4 regions of the Tepidiforma sp. genome follow, and region 3 is predicted to be linked to each of the others. Evidence: riboswitches for the same ligand, from Rfam matches in the RefSeq annotation. Region 3 holds a riboswitch; each other region holds the start of a gene.
The links. Region 3 has a riboswitch for cyclic di-AMP ahead of N2041_RS11255 (glycosyltransferase family 2 protein). Riboswitches for the same ligand answer to the same signal wherever they lie in the genome.
Positions count from the first base shown of each region.

Region 1 (3,762 bases), on a different contig from region 3:
CTGCCGCTGCCGCGTTCGGCGCGGCGATCCTCGCCGGGCTCGCGCTCGCGCTCGCCTTCGGCGCGCACGGCCGCCACGAACTCCTCCGCACCGCCGCATCCGATCCGGTCGCCTACGCCGAAGCCGTCCAGGCGCTCGGGCTCATCCCGCCCGGCGCGCCGGACCGCTACGCCCTCGCCAACGAGGTGCGCGCCCACCGCGAGACGCTCGACGACCTCCGCGCGGCCATCGGCGACGACGCCGACTTCGGCCCCGCCGACATCCGCCTCCTCCTCGGCGCCGATGCCGCGTCCCGCGACGCGTTCGTCGCCTCGCGGCTCGCCGCCGGCGACCTCATCGAAGGCGAGGCTGCCGCCATCCGGGCCGCGCGCTGGCCGCTCCCGTCGCTGCGCCCGCTTCCCGCGGCCAGCGCCGGCGGTGCGCTCGGCCTCCTGCTCGGCTTCGCCGCCCTCGCGGTCTCCGGCACCGTCCTCGAGCGCCGCCCCCGGCCGTGGCTCGCCTTCGCGGCCGCCCTCGCCGCGCCGGCCGTCCTCCTCGCCGCCGCGCCGGCGCTCCGCTTCTTCGGCCCCGGCCCGGCCGATGCCTACGCGCTGCTCGCAGCCTTCGCCCTCGCCGCCGGGCCCGGCGCGGGGCTGCTGGCCGGCCGTGCGAACGACCCCCGCGCGGCCGCGCTCGGCCCGGCCTTCGCCGCGCTCGCGCTCGCCCTCGCCGCCGGCGCCCTCGCCTCGACGTAGCCCGCTGCCGGGTGCATCCTGCCGTCATGGACGAGCCCGCTCCCCCGAGTCCCTTCGAAGGCCGCCTCATCCGGCTCCGCGCCCGCGAGCCGCGCGACGCTGACCAGCTCCACCGCTGGTTCAACGACCCGGAGGTCACCCGCTACCTCAGCCTCCGCTACCCCGTCTCCCACCGGACGGAGGAGGAGTTCCTCGCCGCCCACTCCCGGCCGGCCTACGCGAACGCCAGCTTCGCCATCGAAGCCCTGCTCGACAGCCAGCTCATCGGCGGCGCCGATCTCCGCACGTCCAGCCCCGAGGACCGCTGCGCCGAACTCGGCATCGCCATCGGCGACCGCACCCGCTGGCACGGCGGCTACGGCACCGACGCCGTCGCGACCCTCTGCCGCTTCGGCTTCGAGATGATGAACCTCCACCGCATCGAACTCTGGGTCTTCGCGGAGAACGAGCGCGCCATCCGCCTCTACGAGCGGCTCGGCTTCCAGCGCGAAGGCACCCGGCGGCAGGCGGTGTGGAAATACGGCCGCTGGCACGACCTCCACCTCATGGCGCTCCTCGAAGGCGAGCTGCGCGAACCTCCCGCCGGGGCGTAGGGCGCTTCCCGGACCACCCGGTAAATTTGTGACGAAAAGCGCAAAGACCTATTGACAGCCCCCGGCGCATTGGGTAGCTTGCGCCGAGTGAACGGCGTTCGTCGTCGTTCGCATGCGCGTTCGGTTCAGTGCACCACCTGCCTAGTGCGCCACAGCGGCGCAGCGGGGGACCCATCACCCCGGGGCGAACGCGGCCACCCGGCCGCCAGGGCGCCTTCCGCCCGAGCCCGTCAGCTAACCCCGTCGGCAGTCTGGAAGGCCTGGCGAGCAGGTAGCTCGTTTCGAGGTCTTTTTTTCTGTCCTCGAAGGTCACCATAACGGCTCTTTATCGAAAGGAAGAGGAGGGAATCGTCATGCCAGCTCTGCAGGAAGCACCGCCGAAGTCCTGCCCCAAGTGCCGCGGCTCCATCATCGTCGAGCGCGACTGGCACGGCACCTACGGCAGCTGCATCATGTGCGGCTACGTCCACGAAGTGCTCACCAGCCCGCCCGTCGACCTCGCCGCCGAGGAAGCGGCCCTGCCCCAGCGCCAGCGCCGCCGCCAGCCCTCGCACGGCAAGCTCCGGCTCTGATCCGCGGCCGAACCAGCGCCCTGGAACCGGGACCCCCGCAACCGCGGGGGTCCCGCCTTTTCGTCAGCACCGCCGCGCCCTAGAATTCGCGCTCCGGAGGTAGCAGAGCACACCCATGCCGTACATTCGCCTGTCCATCATGAAGCCCCGCCGCGGCGAAGAAGCCCGCTGCGAAGAACTCCTGCGCAAACTCGATGCCGCCGCTGCCGCCCACGCCGGCTGCCAGGTCCACTACCTGATGCGTCCCCACGACGACAGCGGCGAAATCGCCCGCCTCGCCATCTACGATTCCGAAGAATCCGCCGAGCGCACCGCCAACGACACCCACATCATGGCCCTCCGCTCCGAAATCCATCTGCTCGTCGAGCCCGGCCACACCGAGCGCGCCTTCTTCACCATCTGATGCGGGCCGCGGCCCCCGCAGCGGGGCCGCGGGATTCCCCCGATCTCGCCGCGCGGCGCCCCTCACCACCGGGAGTTCGCCGCCGAGGATCAGGGTTTTCGCCAATACGCCCCCGCGAGGCAGCCCCTAGACTCCTCCCTGTCGCCGGGTTCCCCACACGGGCAACCCCAACGGCACGGCACCTCCCCGCCGCCGCCGGAGACTACCTGAGGAGTTCGACCTGTGAACCAACTGCGCCCCCAGCCACGGACCTTCCCGGCCCGCCCGACGAACGGCCCGGCCCGCGCCGCAGCTCCCATCCGCATCCTCCTCGTCGATGACCACGCCGTCATCCGCCAGGCCCTCCGGATGCTCCTCGAGGCGCAGCCCGAACTCGAAGTCGTCGCCGACGTCGAAAACGGCCGCGAAGCCGTCCAGGCGGTCGAGCGCCTCCAGCCCGACGTCGTCCTCATGGACGTCGTCATGCCCGGCCTCAACGGCCTCGAAGCCACCCGCCAAATCCGCCGCATCGCCCCCGCCACCCGCGTCGTCATGCTCAGCGGCTTCGTCGATGAAGACCAGCTGCTCGATGCCATCCGCTCCGGCGCCTCCGGCTACATCATCAAGAAGTCCGACGTTTCCGAACTCGTCCTCGCCATCCAGACGGTCCACCGCGGCAACAGCTACTTCTCCAGCGCCCTCTCCGAAGGCTTCGACCTCGCCGAAGTCCTCTACCAGGCGAAGCGCTCCGACCAGCGCAACGGCATGGATACCCTCACCAGCCGCGAGCGCGAAGTCCTCCAGCTCATCGCCGAGGGGTACACCAACCAGGGCATCGCCAACGAGCTCTACATTTCCGTCAAGACCGTCGAGGCCCACAAGGCCCACATCATGGCCAAGCTCCACGCCCGCAACCGCACCGACCTCATCCGCTACGCCATCCGCAAGGGCATCGTCCGCCTCGAAAGCGTCGAAGAGGCCCAGTCGATGCTCGACGACGCGGAGGCCGCCGCCGGCTGAGGCCCCGGCCGACTTCCGCGCACCACCTCCCCGCGAACGCACGAACGAAGGGGTCCGAAACGGGACCCCTTCGCTGTCTCACCGTACGCCGCGGCGGCTCAGCCCATCCCGGCCAGCCGCTTCCGCTTCTGCGCCACGTAGTCCACCAGGATGTACTCGCCCAGCTTGTCCGGCGTCGTGTAGAACACGCGCCCCTTGTTGATCCGGGCCACCTGGTTCACGAACTCCTTCAGGTAGTAGTTCCGGTCGAGCATGAACGTGTTGATGGTGATGCGCTTTTGCGTGCAGCGCTTCACCTCCTTCAGCGTCTCCCGGATGGTGATCGGGCTCGGCGGGTAGGCGAAGTACGAGCGCCCCCGCTCCAGGTGCGCCGTCGGCTCCCCGTCCGAGATCATGATGATCTGGCGCGTCCCTTGCGTATGCTTCGCCAGCAGCCGCTGGGCGATCATCAGCGCGTGGTG
Region 1 covers NZ_JANZZD010000020.1:10,377-14,138, forward strand. Annotated here, with positions in the region: gene N2041_RS10645 (hypothetical protein) at 1-734, shown strand, start outside; gene N2041_RS10650 (GNAT family protein) at 761-1,327, shown strand; cyclic di-AMP (ydaO/yuaA leader) riboswitch at 1,456-1,590, shown strand; gene N2041_RS10655 (hypothetical protein) at 1,681-1,899, shown strand; gene N2041_RS10660 (antibiotic biosynthesis monooxygenase) at 2,039-2,302, shown strand; gene N2041_RS10665 (response regulator transcription factor) at 2,525-3,301, shown strand; gene N2041_RS10670 (hypothetical protein) at 3,400-3,762, opposite strand, start outside.
Region 1: another riboswitch for cyclic di-AMP. It lies ahead of N2041_RS10655 (hypothetical protein); the one in region 3 lies ahead of N2041_RS11255 (glycosyltransferase family 2 protein).

Region 2 (3,762 bases), on a different contig from region 3:
GGCGAGCCGAGCTGGGAAAGCCCGTGGGGCCCCGGCCGCCCCGGCTGGCACATCGAGTGCTCCGCCATGGCCCTCGAAACCCTCGGCGAGCAGATCGACATCCACGGCGGCGGGATGGACCTCATCTTCCCCCACCACACCAACGAAATCGCCCAGACCGAGGCCTACACCGGCAAGCCCCCCTTCGCCCGCATCTGGATGCACAACGCCCTCCTCCAGCTCGGCAGCGAAAAGATGTCGAAGTCCATCGGCAACCTGGTCTCCATCCAGGAGGCCCTCGACCGGTACGGCGCCGATGCCCTCCGCCTCTTCGTCATCACCAGCCACTACCGCAGCCCCGTCACCTACTCCGAAGAGGCCCTCGAAGCCGCGAAGGCCGGCGCCGAGCGCCTCCGCCATGCCGCCTTCGCCCCCGGCGGCAGCCAGCCCGCCGGCATCGACCACGAAGCCGTCCGCGCCCGCTTCATCGAAGCCATGGACGACGACCTCAACACGCCGCGCGCCCTCGCCGCCCTCTTCGAACTCGCCCGCGAGATCAACCGCGCCGCCGCCGCCGGCGGCGATGTCGCCCCCGCCCAGGGTGTGCTCCGCGAACTGTGCGGCGTCCTCGGCCTCACCCTCCAGGCCCCCGCCGGCCGCCGCCGCGAAGCCGCGCCCTTCATCGACCTCCTCGTCGAACTCCGCGCCGAGCTGCGCGCCGCGAAGCAGTGGGCCCTCGCCGACCGCATCCGCGACCGCCTCGCCGACCTCGGCATCGACCTCAAGGACAGCCCCGACGGCACCACCTGGAGCGAGCGCTGAGCCGCCCCGCCGGCCCGATTGTTATGCGATTGCAACGCCGAAACAGGCAGTTCGTAGCACACGCCGCGCCCCGCCCGTGATACGGTGACTCGTGCCGAACCCCGCCGCAGCCGGCGGGGGCGGGGGAACCACTCCCTGGGGTGTATTGCGCGAGCAGGCGCATAGGCGACTTCCGACGCCGAACCCGTCAGCTAACCCCGCAGGCGTTCGGAGGGCACCGCCCCGGCCCTCCCCGGAATCCGAACAGGCCCGCCGGCCCTCCCACCGGAGGCGCGGCGCGGCCCCACGACGGCATCGCCAGGAGGTTCTGCCATGACTTCAGCACCCACGTCCTATTCCGGCACCTTCGCTCCGCTCCAGGCGGATGGCTCCGTCTTCACCATCCGCGACCCCCTCGCCGAGGCCCGCGACCTGCTCCGCCACGCCGCCCGGCTCCCCTTCCATGCCAACCAGCCGCAGGCGTGGCAGAGCGCCTTCCGCCAGGCCGTCACCGACGCCCGCGCCGCCATCCGCCACCACATCTGGAGCGCCGAGCTCCCCGATTCGCCCCTCAACCTCGCCGAGATGCTCGAACCCCGGCTCATGCCCCGCGTCGACCAGCAGCGCGAAGAGCACGAAGCGTTCTCGCGCAAGATCGACGAGCTCGTCGCCGAGGCCAGCGCCCCCGGCGATATCGACATCTGGAAGATGATCGAGCTCAGCGAGCAGGCCATCCTCCTCGAAATGGCCCTCGCCCGCCACCACAACCGCCTCACCCAGATCGTCTTCGAAACCACCCACCGCGACCTCGGCGAAGCCGGCTGACGCGCCCCCGCGGGGCGGACCGCGAACTCCCGCGGTTCGCCCCTTGACAACGCTTCGCCGTATCGAAACGATCATGCCGCCGGCGATCCCCGTAAGGACGTCGAGCCTGCTACACGAACCGCCTGCACGTTCAACGAGCGTCCGCCTGGACCCGCGTGGCCGGTACGGACCGGGAAGTTGAGCCGGAACCAGCGCCCCGTGCGCCCCCTGCCAAGCCCCGTGTCGTCCCCGCCTCGCACGCACCGAAGCGGGGACGTTTGCTGAACGGCCGGCGGCACGCCGGAGGGGACAGCACCATGCGCGTGATGATGAGCGGCAAAATCCACCGCGCCACCGTCACAGGCGCCAACCTCGATTACGAGGGCTCCATCACCATCGACCCGGACCTCATGGAGGCCGCCAACATCCTCCCCTACGAACAGGTCCACGTCGTCGACGTGACCAACGGCGCCCGCCTCGAAACCTACGCCATCCGCGGCGAACGCGGCTCCGGCGAAATCTGCGTCAACGGCGCCGCCGCCCACCTCGTCCACCGCGGCGATATCGTCATCATCATCGCCTACCAGCACCTCACCGACGCCGAGGCGCAGGCCATCGCGCCCCGCCGCGTCTTCGTCGATGCCCACAACCGCATCACCAGTGTCGAAGCGGGCGACGGCTACAGCCACAACCCGCGCGAACTCGCCGGCAGCGCCGCCGGCTGATTCCCGCGCGCACCGCGCGAAGGAGGGGCACCGGGCCATGGGACGGCTCTCGATCCACAAACTCAAAGAATGGAAAGCCCAGGGGCGGCGGTTCGCGATGATCACCGCCTACGACTACCCCACCGCCCGCCTCGTCGAACAGGCCGGCATCCCCATCATCCTCGTCGGCGACTCCCTCGGCTCCGTCGTCCTCGGCTACGACTCCACCATCCCCGTCACCATGGACGACATCGTCTACCACACCCGCGCCGTCGTCCGCGCCACCGAAAAAGCCATCGTCGTCGCCGATATGCCCTTCATGAGCTACCAGGCCGACCCGAATGAGGCGATGCGCAACGCCGGCCGCCTCCTCAAAGAAGGCGGCGCCACCGCCGTCAAGCTCGAAGGCGGCAGCCAGCTCGCCCCGCTGGTCCGCCGCATGGTCGACGCCGGCATCCCCGTCATGGGTCACCTCGGCCTCACCCCGCAGTCGGTCAACCAGTTCGGCGGCCACAAGGTGCAGGGCAAGACGCCGGCCGCCGCCGCGAAGCTCATCGCCGACGCCCGCGCCCTCGAAGAAGCCGGCGCCTTCGCCGTCGTCCTCGAAACCATCCCCGCGCCGCTCGCCCGCATGGTCACCGAGCGCATCGCCATCCCCACCATCGGCATCGGCGCCGGGCCCCACTGCGACGGCCAGGTGCAGGTCCTCCACGACATGCTCGGCATCTACGACGACCGCCGGCCGCTCAAGCACGCGAAGCGCTACGCCGTCCTCGGCGAAGCCATCCGCGAGGCCGTCCGCGCCTACATCGGCGAGGTCGAAGGCGGCCAGTTCCCCACCGCCGAGCACAGCTTCGAGATGGACGACGCCACCCTCGCCGAGCTCGCGCAGGCCGGCTGACCCGCCCGCCCATGCCGCCCGCCAGCGACGCCGACTTCTCCCTCGCCGGCGAGCCCGCGCACCCCGGCGGACCCGTCATCCTCACCAGCCCCGCCGCCATGCAGCGTTGGCGGCGCGCCCACCCCGGCGACCTCGGCTTCGTGCCCACCATGGGCTACCTCCACGACGGGCACCTCGCCCTCGTCCGCCGCTCCCGCGCCGAGAACCCGCTCACCGTCGTCTCCATCTTCGTCAACCCGACGCAGTTCGGCCCCGGCGAGGACTTCGAACGCTACCCCCGCGACGAAGTCCGCGACCTCGCCCTCCTCCGCGAGGCCGGCGTCGATGCCGTCTACCTGCCCTCCGCCGCTGAGATGTACCCGCCCGGCTACCAGACCTACGTCACCGTCGAACGGGTGACGCAGCGGCTGGAGGGCGCGGCCCGCCCGGGCCACTTCCGCGGCGTCGCCACCGTCGTCCTCAAGCTCTTCAACGCGGTCAGCCCCACCCGCGCCTACTTCGGCCGCAAAGATGCCCAGCAGCTCCGCGTCATCCGCCGGATGGTGCGCGACCTCGACCTGCCCGTGGAGATCG
Region 2 covers NZ_JANZZD010000011.1:39,504-43,265, reverse strand. Annotated here, with positions in the region: gene cysS (cysteine--tRNA ligase) at 1-801, shown strand, start outside; cyclic di-AMP (ydaO/yuaA leader) riboswitch at 884-1,021, shown strand; gene N2041_RS07680 (hypothetical protein) at 1,114-1,605, shown strand; gene panD (aspartate 1-decarboxylase) at 1,902-2,309, shown strand; gene panB (3-methyl-2-oxobutanoate hydroxymethyltransferase) at 2,347-3,189, shown strand; gene panC (pantoate--beta-alanine ligase) at 3,288-3,762, shown strand, end outside.
Region 2: another riboswitch for cyclic di-AMP. It lies ahead of N2041_RS07680 (hypothetical protein); the one in region 3 lies ahead of N2041_RS11255 (glycosyltransferase family 2 protein).

Region 3 (3,762 bases):
CCGGCCCGTAGCGGCCCGTCATCGCCTCCCGGAACGCCATCGCCATGTAGTACGGAAGCCGCCGCGTCTCGTACACCGCCTGCGACCACTTCGTGATCGGCTTCATCACGTCGAGCAGCTCGATATCCTGCAGCGATCCCATGTCGTACTGCCGTAGCGGCGACCGCCCGCCGATGACCACCATCGGGCTCGAGGCCTGGTACGCGTTCGCTACCGCCGTCACGACGTCCGTCACGCCCGGGCCGGCGGTGACGACCGCCACCCCCGGCTTGAAGGTGATGCGCGAATAGCCGTCGGCTGCGTGCCCGGCCGATTGTTCGTGCCGCGTATCCACGATGCCGATGCCGTTGTTCAGGCATCCCTCGTAGATGTTCTGGATGTGCCCGCCGGAGAGCGTGAAGATGTGGCTCACGCCCTCCTGCTTGATCATCCGGGCGATGATTTCGCCCCCGTCGATCATGGTGCCCATCGCGTGCTCCGGGTTGGGGTAGATGCAGTGCCCGCGAGTATACGCAGCTGCCCCGCTCGCCGCTCGGGGCTCAGAGCTTCGCAGCCATCCACTCCTCCGCCAGCCGCACGACGTCCGGCCCGATCTCGAAGTGGCCGCCGGGCAGCCACTGGAGGTCCTTGTCGCCCGGCAGCGCCGCGAAGAGCGCTTCCGTGCGTTCGCGCGGGATCAGCTCATCGTTCAGCTTGCCGACGATGCGCACCGCCACGCCGCCCAGCTTCGCCGCGTCCGAATCCGGGCCGGCAGCGCTCCCGGCGAGCCCGCCTTCGCCCACGAGGCAGAACGCAGCCGCCCGGAAGCGGCCGCTCCGGGCCACTGCCGCCAGCCCGATCATGCTCCCGAGCGAATACCCGACGTAGCCCAGCCTCTCCGTATCGATCGGGAGCGCGCCGGGCAGCAGCTCGAGCATCCGCGCCACCTCCGCGGCGAACTGCGCCCGCACTGCCTCGTACCGCTCGGGCTGCCGGAAGAGCGCCATCGGGTCGTGCGTTTGCCGCTCGCCGTGCAGCGGCGCATCGAGCCCCGCGCACACCCAGCCCCGCTTCGCCCACCGCTGGCCCACCTCGCTCACCCAGTAGTCCTCTTTCGAGCCCATCCCCGGGTGCTGGATGAGCACCAGCGGCATCGGCTCTTCCGCCCCGGCCGGCAGGTACGCCACCCCCGGCACGAGCTCCTCGCCGCACCTGAACCAGAAATTCACCTCGCGAATATCCCCGAAGAGCGATTCCCGAATCTGCAATTCCCCGTTCATCTCGACCCCCGATTTCCCGGAAAAATTCTTCGATTCCGGGCCTTGACGCTTACGCCTGCCCGGCGAACGATGCATCTGCGGCCCTCGTGCCGCAGCGCCTAGTCTGCCCTCCGGGGCAGAACGGGGGAACCAGTTTTCGGGGCGAATCCGCCCCGGCCGCCCGGCATCCCGGGCGGCGAAGGCGGAGCGGCTATCTCCGGCCGCAGCCCGGCAGCTAACCTCGGCGGCGTAGGAAGACCGAGTTCGAGGCCACCCCGCACATGGTCTCCAGGCCTTCCGCACCCGTCGCATCTCCTGCCCCGCGCAGCTGCGAACTGCCGCAGCTCTCCGTCAGCGCCCGTTCCCCGTTCTGGGAGCGGCTCGGCAACGCCCTCCCCCTCTTCCTCTCCCTCTTCCTCGTCAGCTTCATCTTCTGGGGCCCGTTCAAGGCGCCCCTCCTCTTCGCCGTCCTCTCCACGGCTTTTTTCGTCTACTGGCTCCTCCGCAGCTACTCCGTCGCCATCGCCTGCGCTATCGGCCTCCGCCGCATCGCCCGCTGGAAGCAGACCGACTGGCGCGCGAAGTACGAGGCGCACGTCGCCCGCACCGGCCAGCCGGACCGCTGGGCATGGCCCCGGCACCTCGTCATCATCCCCAACTACCGCGAATCCGAAGAGGGCCTCGCCCGCACGGTCGATTCCCTCGCCGCGCAGTCCGTCGCGAAGCAGCTCGTCGTCGTCCTCGCCATGGAGGACCGCGAAGCCGGCGCCCGCGAAAAGGCGGCCCGCCTCGTCGCCCGCTACCCGGGCGTCTTCGCTGATATCTTCGCCACTTTCCACCCGGCGGGCCTGCCGGGCGAGACGCCCGGCAAGGGTTCGAACGAGGCCTGGGGCGCGCGCGAAGCCTACCTCCGCCTCATCGAGCGGGGCGGCGACGACCTCCTCCGCTATACGGTCACGAGCTGCGACGCCGACGCCGTCTTCCATCCCTCCCACTTCGCCGCGCTGAACTACCTCTTCCTCACCGCGAAGAAGCCGTACCGCACCTTCTGGCAGCCCACCATCTTCAACTCGAACAACATCTGGGAGATCCCGGCCCCGCTCCGCATCCCGGACGGCCTCTCCGGCATCAACCGCACCTCCAACCTCCTCATCCCCGGCAGCGTCCGCTTCCCCACCAGCTGCTACTCCCTCTCATGGCAGATGCTCCATGAGGTCGACTACTGGGACGAGGAGGTCATCCCCGAGGACTGGCACCTCTACCTGAAGTGCTCCTACAGCCTCGGCGACGACGTGAACGTCGAACCGCTCTTCCTCCCCCTCGGCAACGACTGCGTCCTGGCCGACGGCTACTGGAAGACGCTCAAGGCGCACTATGCCCAGTCCGTCCGCCACGCCTGGGGCGCAAGCGATATCCCCTACGCGTGGCGGGCCGCCATGCATCCGAAGTCGCCGCTCTCCTGGCGCCGCCGCCTGCTCCTCGCCGGTGCGGTCACGAAGGTCCACGTCCTCTGGGCCGCCCAGTGGTACATCGTCACGCTCGGCATCGTCCTCCCGGCCCGCTTCGCCGCGAAGCTCGGCGCGCCGCTCCCCGGCTGGTGGACGCACCGCTACGAAGTGCCCGGCACCGGCTGGCACCCCGAGCACTTCCTCGAGCCCTCTCGCTGGTTCCGCATCGGCCCCGAGGGCATCTTCGAGCCCACGATGTGGCTCAACCTGCCGGGCATCCTCGTCGCGCTCTGCCTCTTCCCGCTGCTGGTCATGATCGTCTTCGAACTCCGCACGCGCGGCCCCCGGCCCTCCTACGTCTCGCGCTCCGTCTATGTCACCGGCCTGCTGATGTGGCCGCTGATGGCCGTCATCACCTTCTTCTTCGCGAGCCTCCCCGCGCTCAACGCCCAGTGGAAGCTCGCCTCCGGCAAGGGGCTCGTCTACCGCGTCGCCGAAAAGGGGAGCCGCGCCCTGCCGGCCCGCGCTCCGGCGGCTGCCGAGGCCGAATCTGCCGAGGCCGTCGCCGTCGCCGGCGGCAACTAGCCGGGCTGCTCGCGAACCGCCCGCCGATCCCGTATCGTCCCTCCGCACCCCATCCACGGAGGCCCCTGCCCGTGCCCGACATCGAGTACACCCTCGAAGGCTCCACCGCCGTCCTGCGCCTCAACCGCCCCGAGAAGATGAACGCCATCACCTACGAGATGCTCGGGGCGATCGAGGACGCCATCCGGCAGGCCGGCACCGACGACCGTGTCCGCGCGCTCGTCCTCACCGGCACCGGCCGCGCCTTCAGCGCCGGCACCGATCTCCAGCAGCTTTCCAGCCAGCCGCCGACGGCCGGCCGCGCCGAATCCTACGGCCGCGCCTACGCCGAATCCCGGCCCGCGCCGTGGACCTTCGCCTCTATCGGCAAACCGACCATCGCCGCCGTCAACGGCGTCGCCGTCGGCGTCGGCGTCGAGTTCACCTCCCAGTGCGACTTCCGCATCGCCGCCGAATCCGCCCGCTTCGGCTGGGTCTTCGTCCACCGCGGC
Region 3 covers NZ_JANZZD010000022.1:31,886-35,647, reverse strand. Annotated here, with positions in the region: gene N2041_RS11265 (thiamine pyrophosphate-binding protein) at 1-469, opposite strand, end outside; gene N2041_RS11260 (hypothetical protein) at 540-1,208, opposite strand; cyclic di-AMP (ydaO/yuaA leader) riboswitch at 1,345-1,503, shown strand; gene N2041_RS11255 (glycosyltransferase family 2 protein) at 1,520-3,271, shown strand; gene N2041_RS11250 (enoyl-CoA hydratase/isomerase family protein) at 3,343-3,762, shown strand, end outside.

Region 4 (3,762 bases), on a different contig from region 3:
GCGAAGCCGCCTGCATCGGCTCGAAGGCCGAGCTCATCGAGCGCGCCGAGGACCGCGCCGCCGCCGAAGCGCTCGACGACCTCCACCGGCCGTACGTCGATGCCGTCACCATCCGCTGCGCGGCCTGCGGCGGCACCGCCCGGCGCGTCCCCGAAGTCGCCGACGCGTGGTTCGACAGCGGCGCGATGCCGTATGCCCAGTGGCACTTCCCCTTCGAACACGAGGCGGAGTTCCGCCGCCACTTCCCGGCCGATTTCATCTGCGAGGCGATCGACCAGACGCGCGGCTGGTTCTACACCCTCCACGCCGAGGCCACCCTGCTGAAGGCCGCCGGCGCCATCCCGGATGGCATCGCCTACAAGAACGTCATCTGCCTCGGCCACATCAACGACGAAAAAGGCAACAAGATGTCGAAGAGCCGGGGCAACACCGTCGACCCGTGGACGGTGATCGAGAAGCACGGCGCCGATGCGACCCGCTGGTACATGTACGCCGCCAGCCCCGCCGGCATGCCCCGCCGCTTCAGCGCCGGCCTCGTGGAGGAGGGCCTCCGGCGCTTCCTCCTCACCCTCTGGAACACCTACAGCTTCTTCGTCAGCTACGCCAACATCGACGGCTTCCGGCCCTCCGGCGGCCGGTTCGAACCGGCGGCCGAGATCGACAGGTGGCTGCTGAGCGAGCTGAACGCCCTCGTCGCGAAGGTCACCGCCGAGCTCGAGGAGTACGACCCGACGGACGCCGCCCGCGCCATCGAAGCCTTCGTCGACGACCTTTCGAACTGGTACGTGCGCCGCTCCCGCCGCCGCTTCTGGCGGGGCGCTGCCGAAGGCGACGCCGACAAGCAGAGCGCCTACGAAACGCTCTACGCGGCGCTCGTGACGCTCGCGAAGCTGCTCGCGCCGTTCACCCCGTTCGTCGCCGAGGAGCTCTGGCAGAACCTCGTCCGCTCCGTCGACCCCGCCGCGCCGGAGAGCGTCCACCTCGCCGCATGGCCGGAGGCCGACGCCAGCCGCATCGACGACCGGCTGAACGCCGAGACCCAGCTCATCAAGCGGCTCTGCTCGCTCGGCCGGGCCGCCCGCGCGAAGGCCAGCATCAAGGTCCGCCAGCCTGTCGCCGAAGTCGTCGTGAAGCTGCGCGATGCCGCCGAGGCTGCCGTCGTCGAACGGAACCGCCACCTCGTCCTCGAAGAACTGAACGCGAAGGCGCTCCGCCTCATCGACGACGAGACCGAGGTGGTGGCCTACGACGTGAAGCCGAACCTCCCCGTCCTCGGCCCGAAGCACGGCCAGGCGGTCGGCGCCATCCGGCAGGGGCTCGCCGCGCTCGACCCGGCGGAGGTGGCCGCCGCCGTCCGCCGTGGGCGCGGCCTCACGGTGGCCGGCATCGAGCTCGAGCCCGGCGACATCCTGCTGCAGGCGCAGGACCGGGAGGGCTACGCCGCCGCGCAGGAGGCCGGCTACACCGTCGCCGTGACGACCGCCATCACGCCCGAACTCGCCGACGAGGGGCTCGCCCGCGAAATCGTCCGCCGGCTGCAGGACCTCCGCCGCGAGGCCGGCTTCGAGCTGGCCGACCGCATCCGCGCGTGGGTCGCCGGCGACGCCGAGGTGGAGCGGGTGGTCGCCAGCCACGCCGCCTACATCAGCGGGGAGACGCTAGCCATCGAACTCACCGCCGGCGAGCCGCCGGCCGGCGCCGTCCGCGCCGAGGAAGACCTCGACGGCAGCCGCACGGTCTTCGGCGTCCAGCGCGTGAGCTGAGCGCCCGGCGCGGTCGTTCGCTGCACGTTAACGGTCTGCACACGAAACGCTCACGCGTGCCGTATAGTGTGCGAAGCCGAATCCCCGCGCACGCGGGGAGCGGGGGACCCAACCACTCGGGGTGAATCGCGCGCGAGCGCGTAGGCAACTCCCAATGCCGAACCCGGCAGCTAACCTCGCAGGCTCTTGGGAGAGACGCGGCACCTGAAAGCCCGGTCTCTCGACGAACCCGGCGGCCCGCCTCCCGGCGGCGCCGCCACCGAGATCGTCTCCGGGGGAACACGGGTGTCCGCCGCCGCGCCGTCGCTCCGCTTCGAACGCACGCTCACCTACGCCGCGCGCTTCACCGCGCAAGCGTCCCAGAACATCTGGCTGGCTGCGCTCTTCCTCGTCGCGGGCACCAGTTCGAAGCCCGCGCTCGACCTTTCGAGCCTCTTCATCGCGATGCTCATCCCGTCCATCGTGCTCGGGCTGCCGGGCGGCTCGCTCGCCGACCGGCTCGGGCCGGGGCGGGGCTACGCCGCGGGGGCGCTGCTCCGGCTGCTCCCCGTGGCGGCCGGCATCTGGTGGCTCGATGGCGGCACCAGCGCGTGGGTGCTCGCCTTCCTCTACTCCACCGGTTCGCAGGTCTTCACCCCGGCCGAACTCGCCCTCGTGCGCCCCCTGCAGGATGCGCACGTCGGCCGGGTGCACTCGTGGTTCGCCGCGCTCCAGTACGCGGGGCAGGGCGCTGGCATGCTCGTGCTCGCCCCCGCGCTCTACTTCCTTGGCGGTCCCACGGCCATGGTCATCGGCGCCGCAGTCGGTTTGTCCCTCCTCTTTCTCCTGACCGTGGTGCTGGCCGTGCGTGTCGCTCCGCTGGCGCGGGCGTTTGCCGCTGGCAGCGCCCGCGCCGCGCTCTCCTTCGGCGCGACGATGCGGTTCTTCGGCCGCGAATCGATCGCCCGCTACGCCGTCATCGCCCTCGGCCTCAAGATGGTCGTCTCCAAGGGCATCGTCGTCGCGCTCCCGTTCTACCTCGAGCGCGACCTCGGCCTCGGCTGGGAGGCGATCGCCTACCTGTTCGTGCCGGGCATCCTCGGCGTCCTCGCCGGGCTCTGGTGGTGCAGCCGCGAACTCACCCTCGCCCGCGCCCACGAGGTGCTGCGCCTCTCGCTCCTCGGGCTCGTCGCCGCGCTCGCCGCGCTGGCGGCGCTCGATTACGGCATCACGGCGGTCGCCCAGTACAGCCACATCCCGCCCGTCGCCCGGCTCGAAGCGGAGATGAACACCACCTTCGCGGTCGCCATCCCGGTCGCCTTCCTGCTCGGCGCGTCGCTCTCTGGCCTGCTCATCGCCGGCCGCGTCGCCCTCACCGAGACGGCCCCGCCGGGCCAGCACGGCCGCGTCTTCGCCGTGCAGCTCACCATCACGGAGACGGCGATTTCGCTGCCGCTCCTCGCCCTCGGCATCGGGACCACCTACGCCGGCGCGCGGGTCACGCTCGCAGGGATGGCGCTCCTCGTGGCCGGCTTCCTCCTGCTCGCCGAACTCGACCGCGCCCGCTCGCTGTTCGCCCGGCGGCCGGCGCTCGAACCGGAGGCCGCGCCCTCGCCCTCAGCCGGCGCGTGACCGCATCCGGGCGAGGATCGCCGCGACCGCCGGCTCGCCGACGCGGAACGCCTTCAGCGTGTGGCGGCTCATCTCCAGCGCCAGCTCCAGCTCGCCCAGCACCGCCTCGTCCGCGCCGTGCTCTTCGAGGAACGCCCGCTCGCCTTCGCTGTGCGTCCGCACCACGATGTCGATGGCCGGGTTCGCGCCCCGGGCGAAGGTGACGATCCGCCGCGCGCTCAGCGGGTCCGGGATGGCGACGACGAGCGCCCGCGCGGTGCGGATGCCGGCCCGCTCCAGCAGCACCGGGTTCGAGGCGCTGCCCTGGAAGACCGTCACGCCCTCGCGCCGGAGCGCCGCCACCGTCTCGGCGTCCTGCTCGATGACGACGACGGGGATCGCCTGGTCG
Region 4 covers NZ_JANZZD010000013.1:67,504-71,265, forward strand. Annotated here, with positions in the region: gene ileS (isoleucine--tRNA ligase) at 1-1,763, shown strand, start outside; cyclic di-AMP (ydaO/yuaA leader) riboswitch at 1,828-1,963, shown strand; gene N2041_RS08680 (MFS transporter) at 1,950-3,374, shown strand; gene N2041_RS08685 (cation:proton antiporter) at 3,360-3,762, opposite strand, start outside.
Region 4: another riboswitch for cyclic di-AMP. It lies ahead of N2041_RS08680 (MFS transporter); the one in region 3 lies ahead of N2041_RS11255 (glycosyltransferase family 2 protein).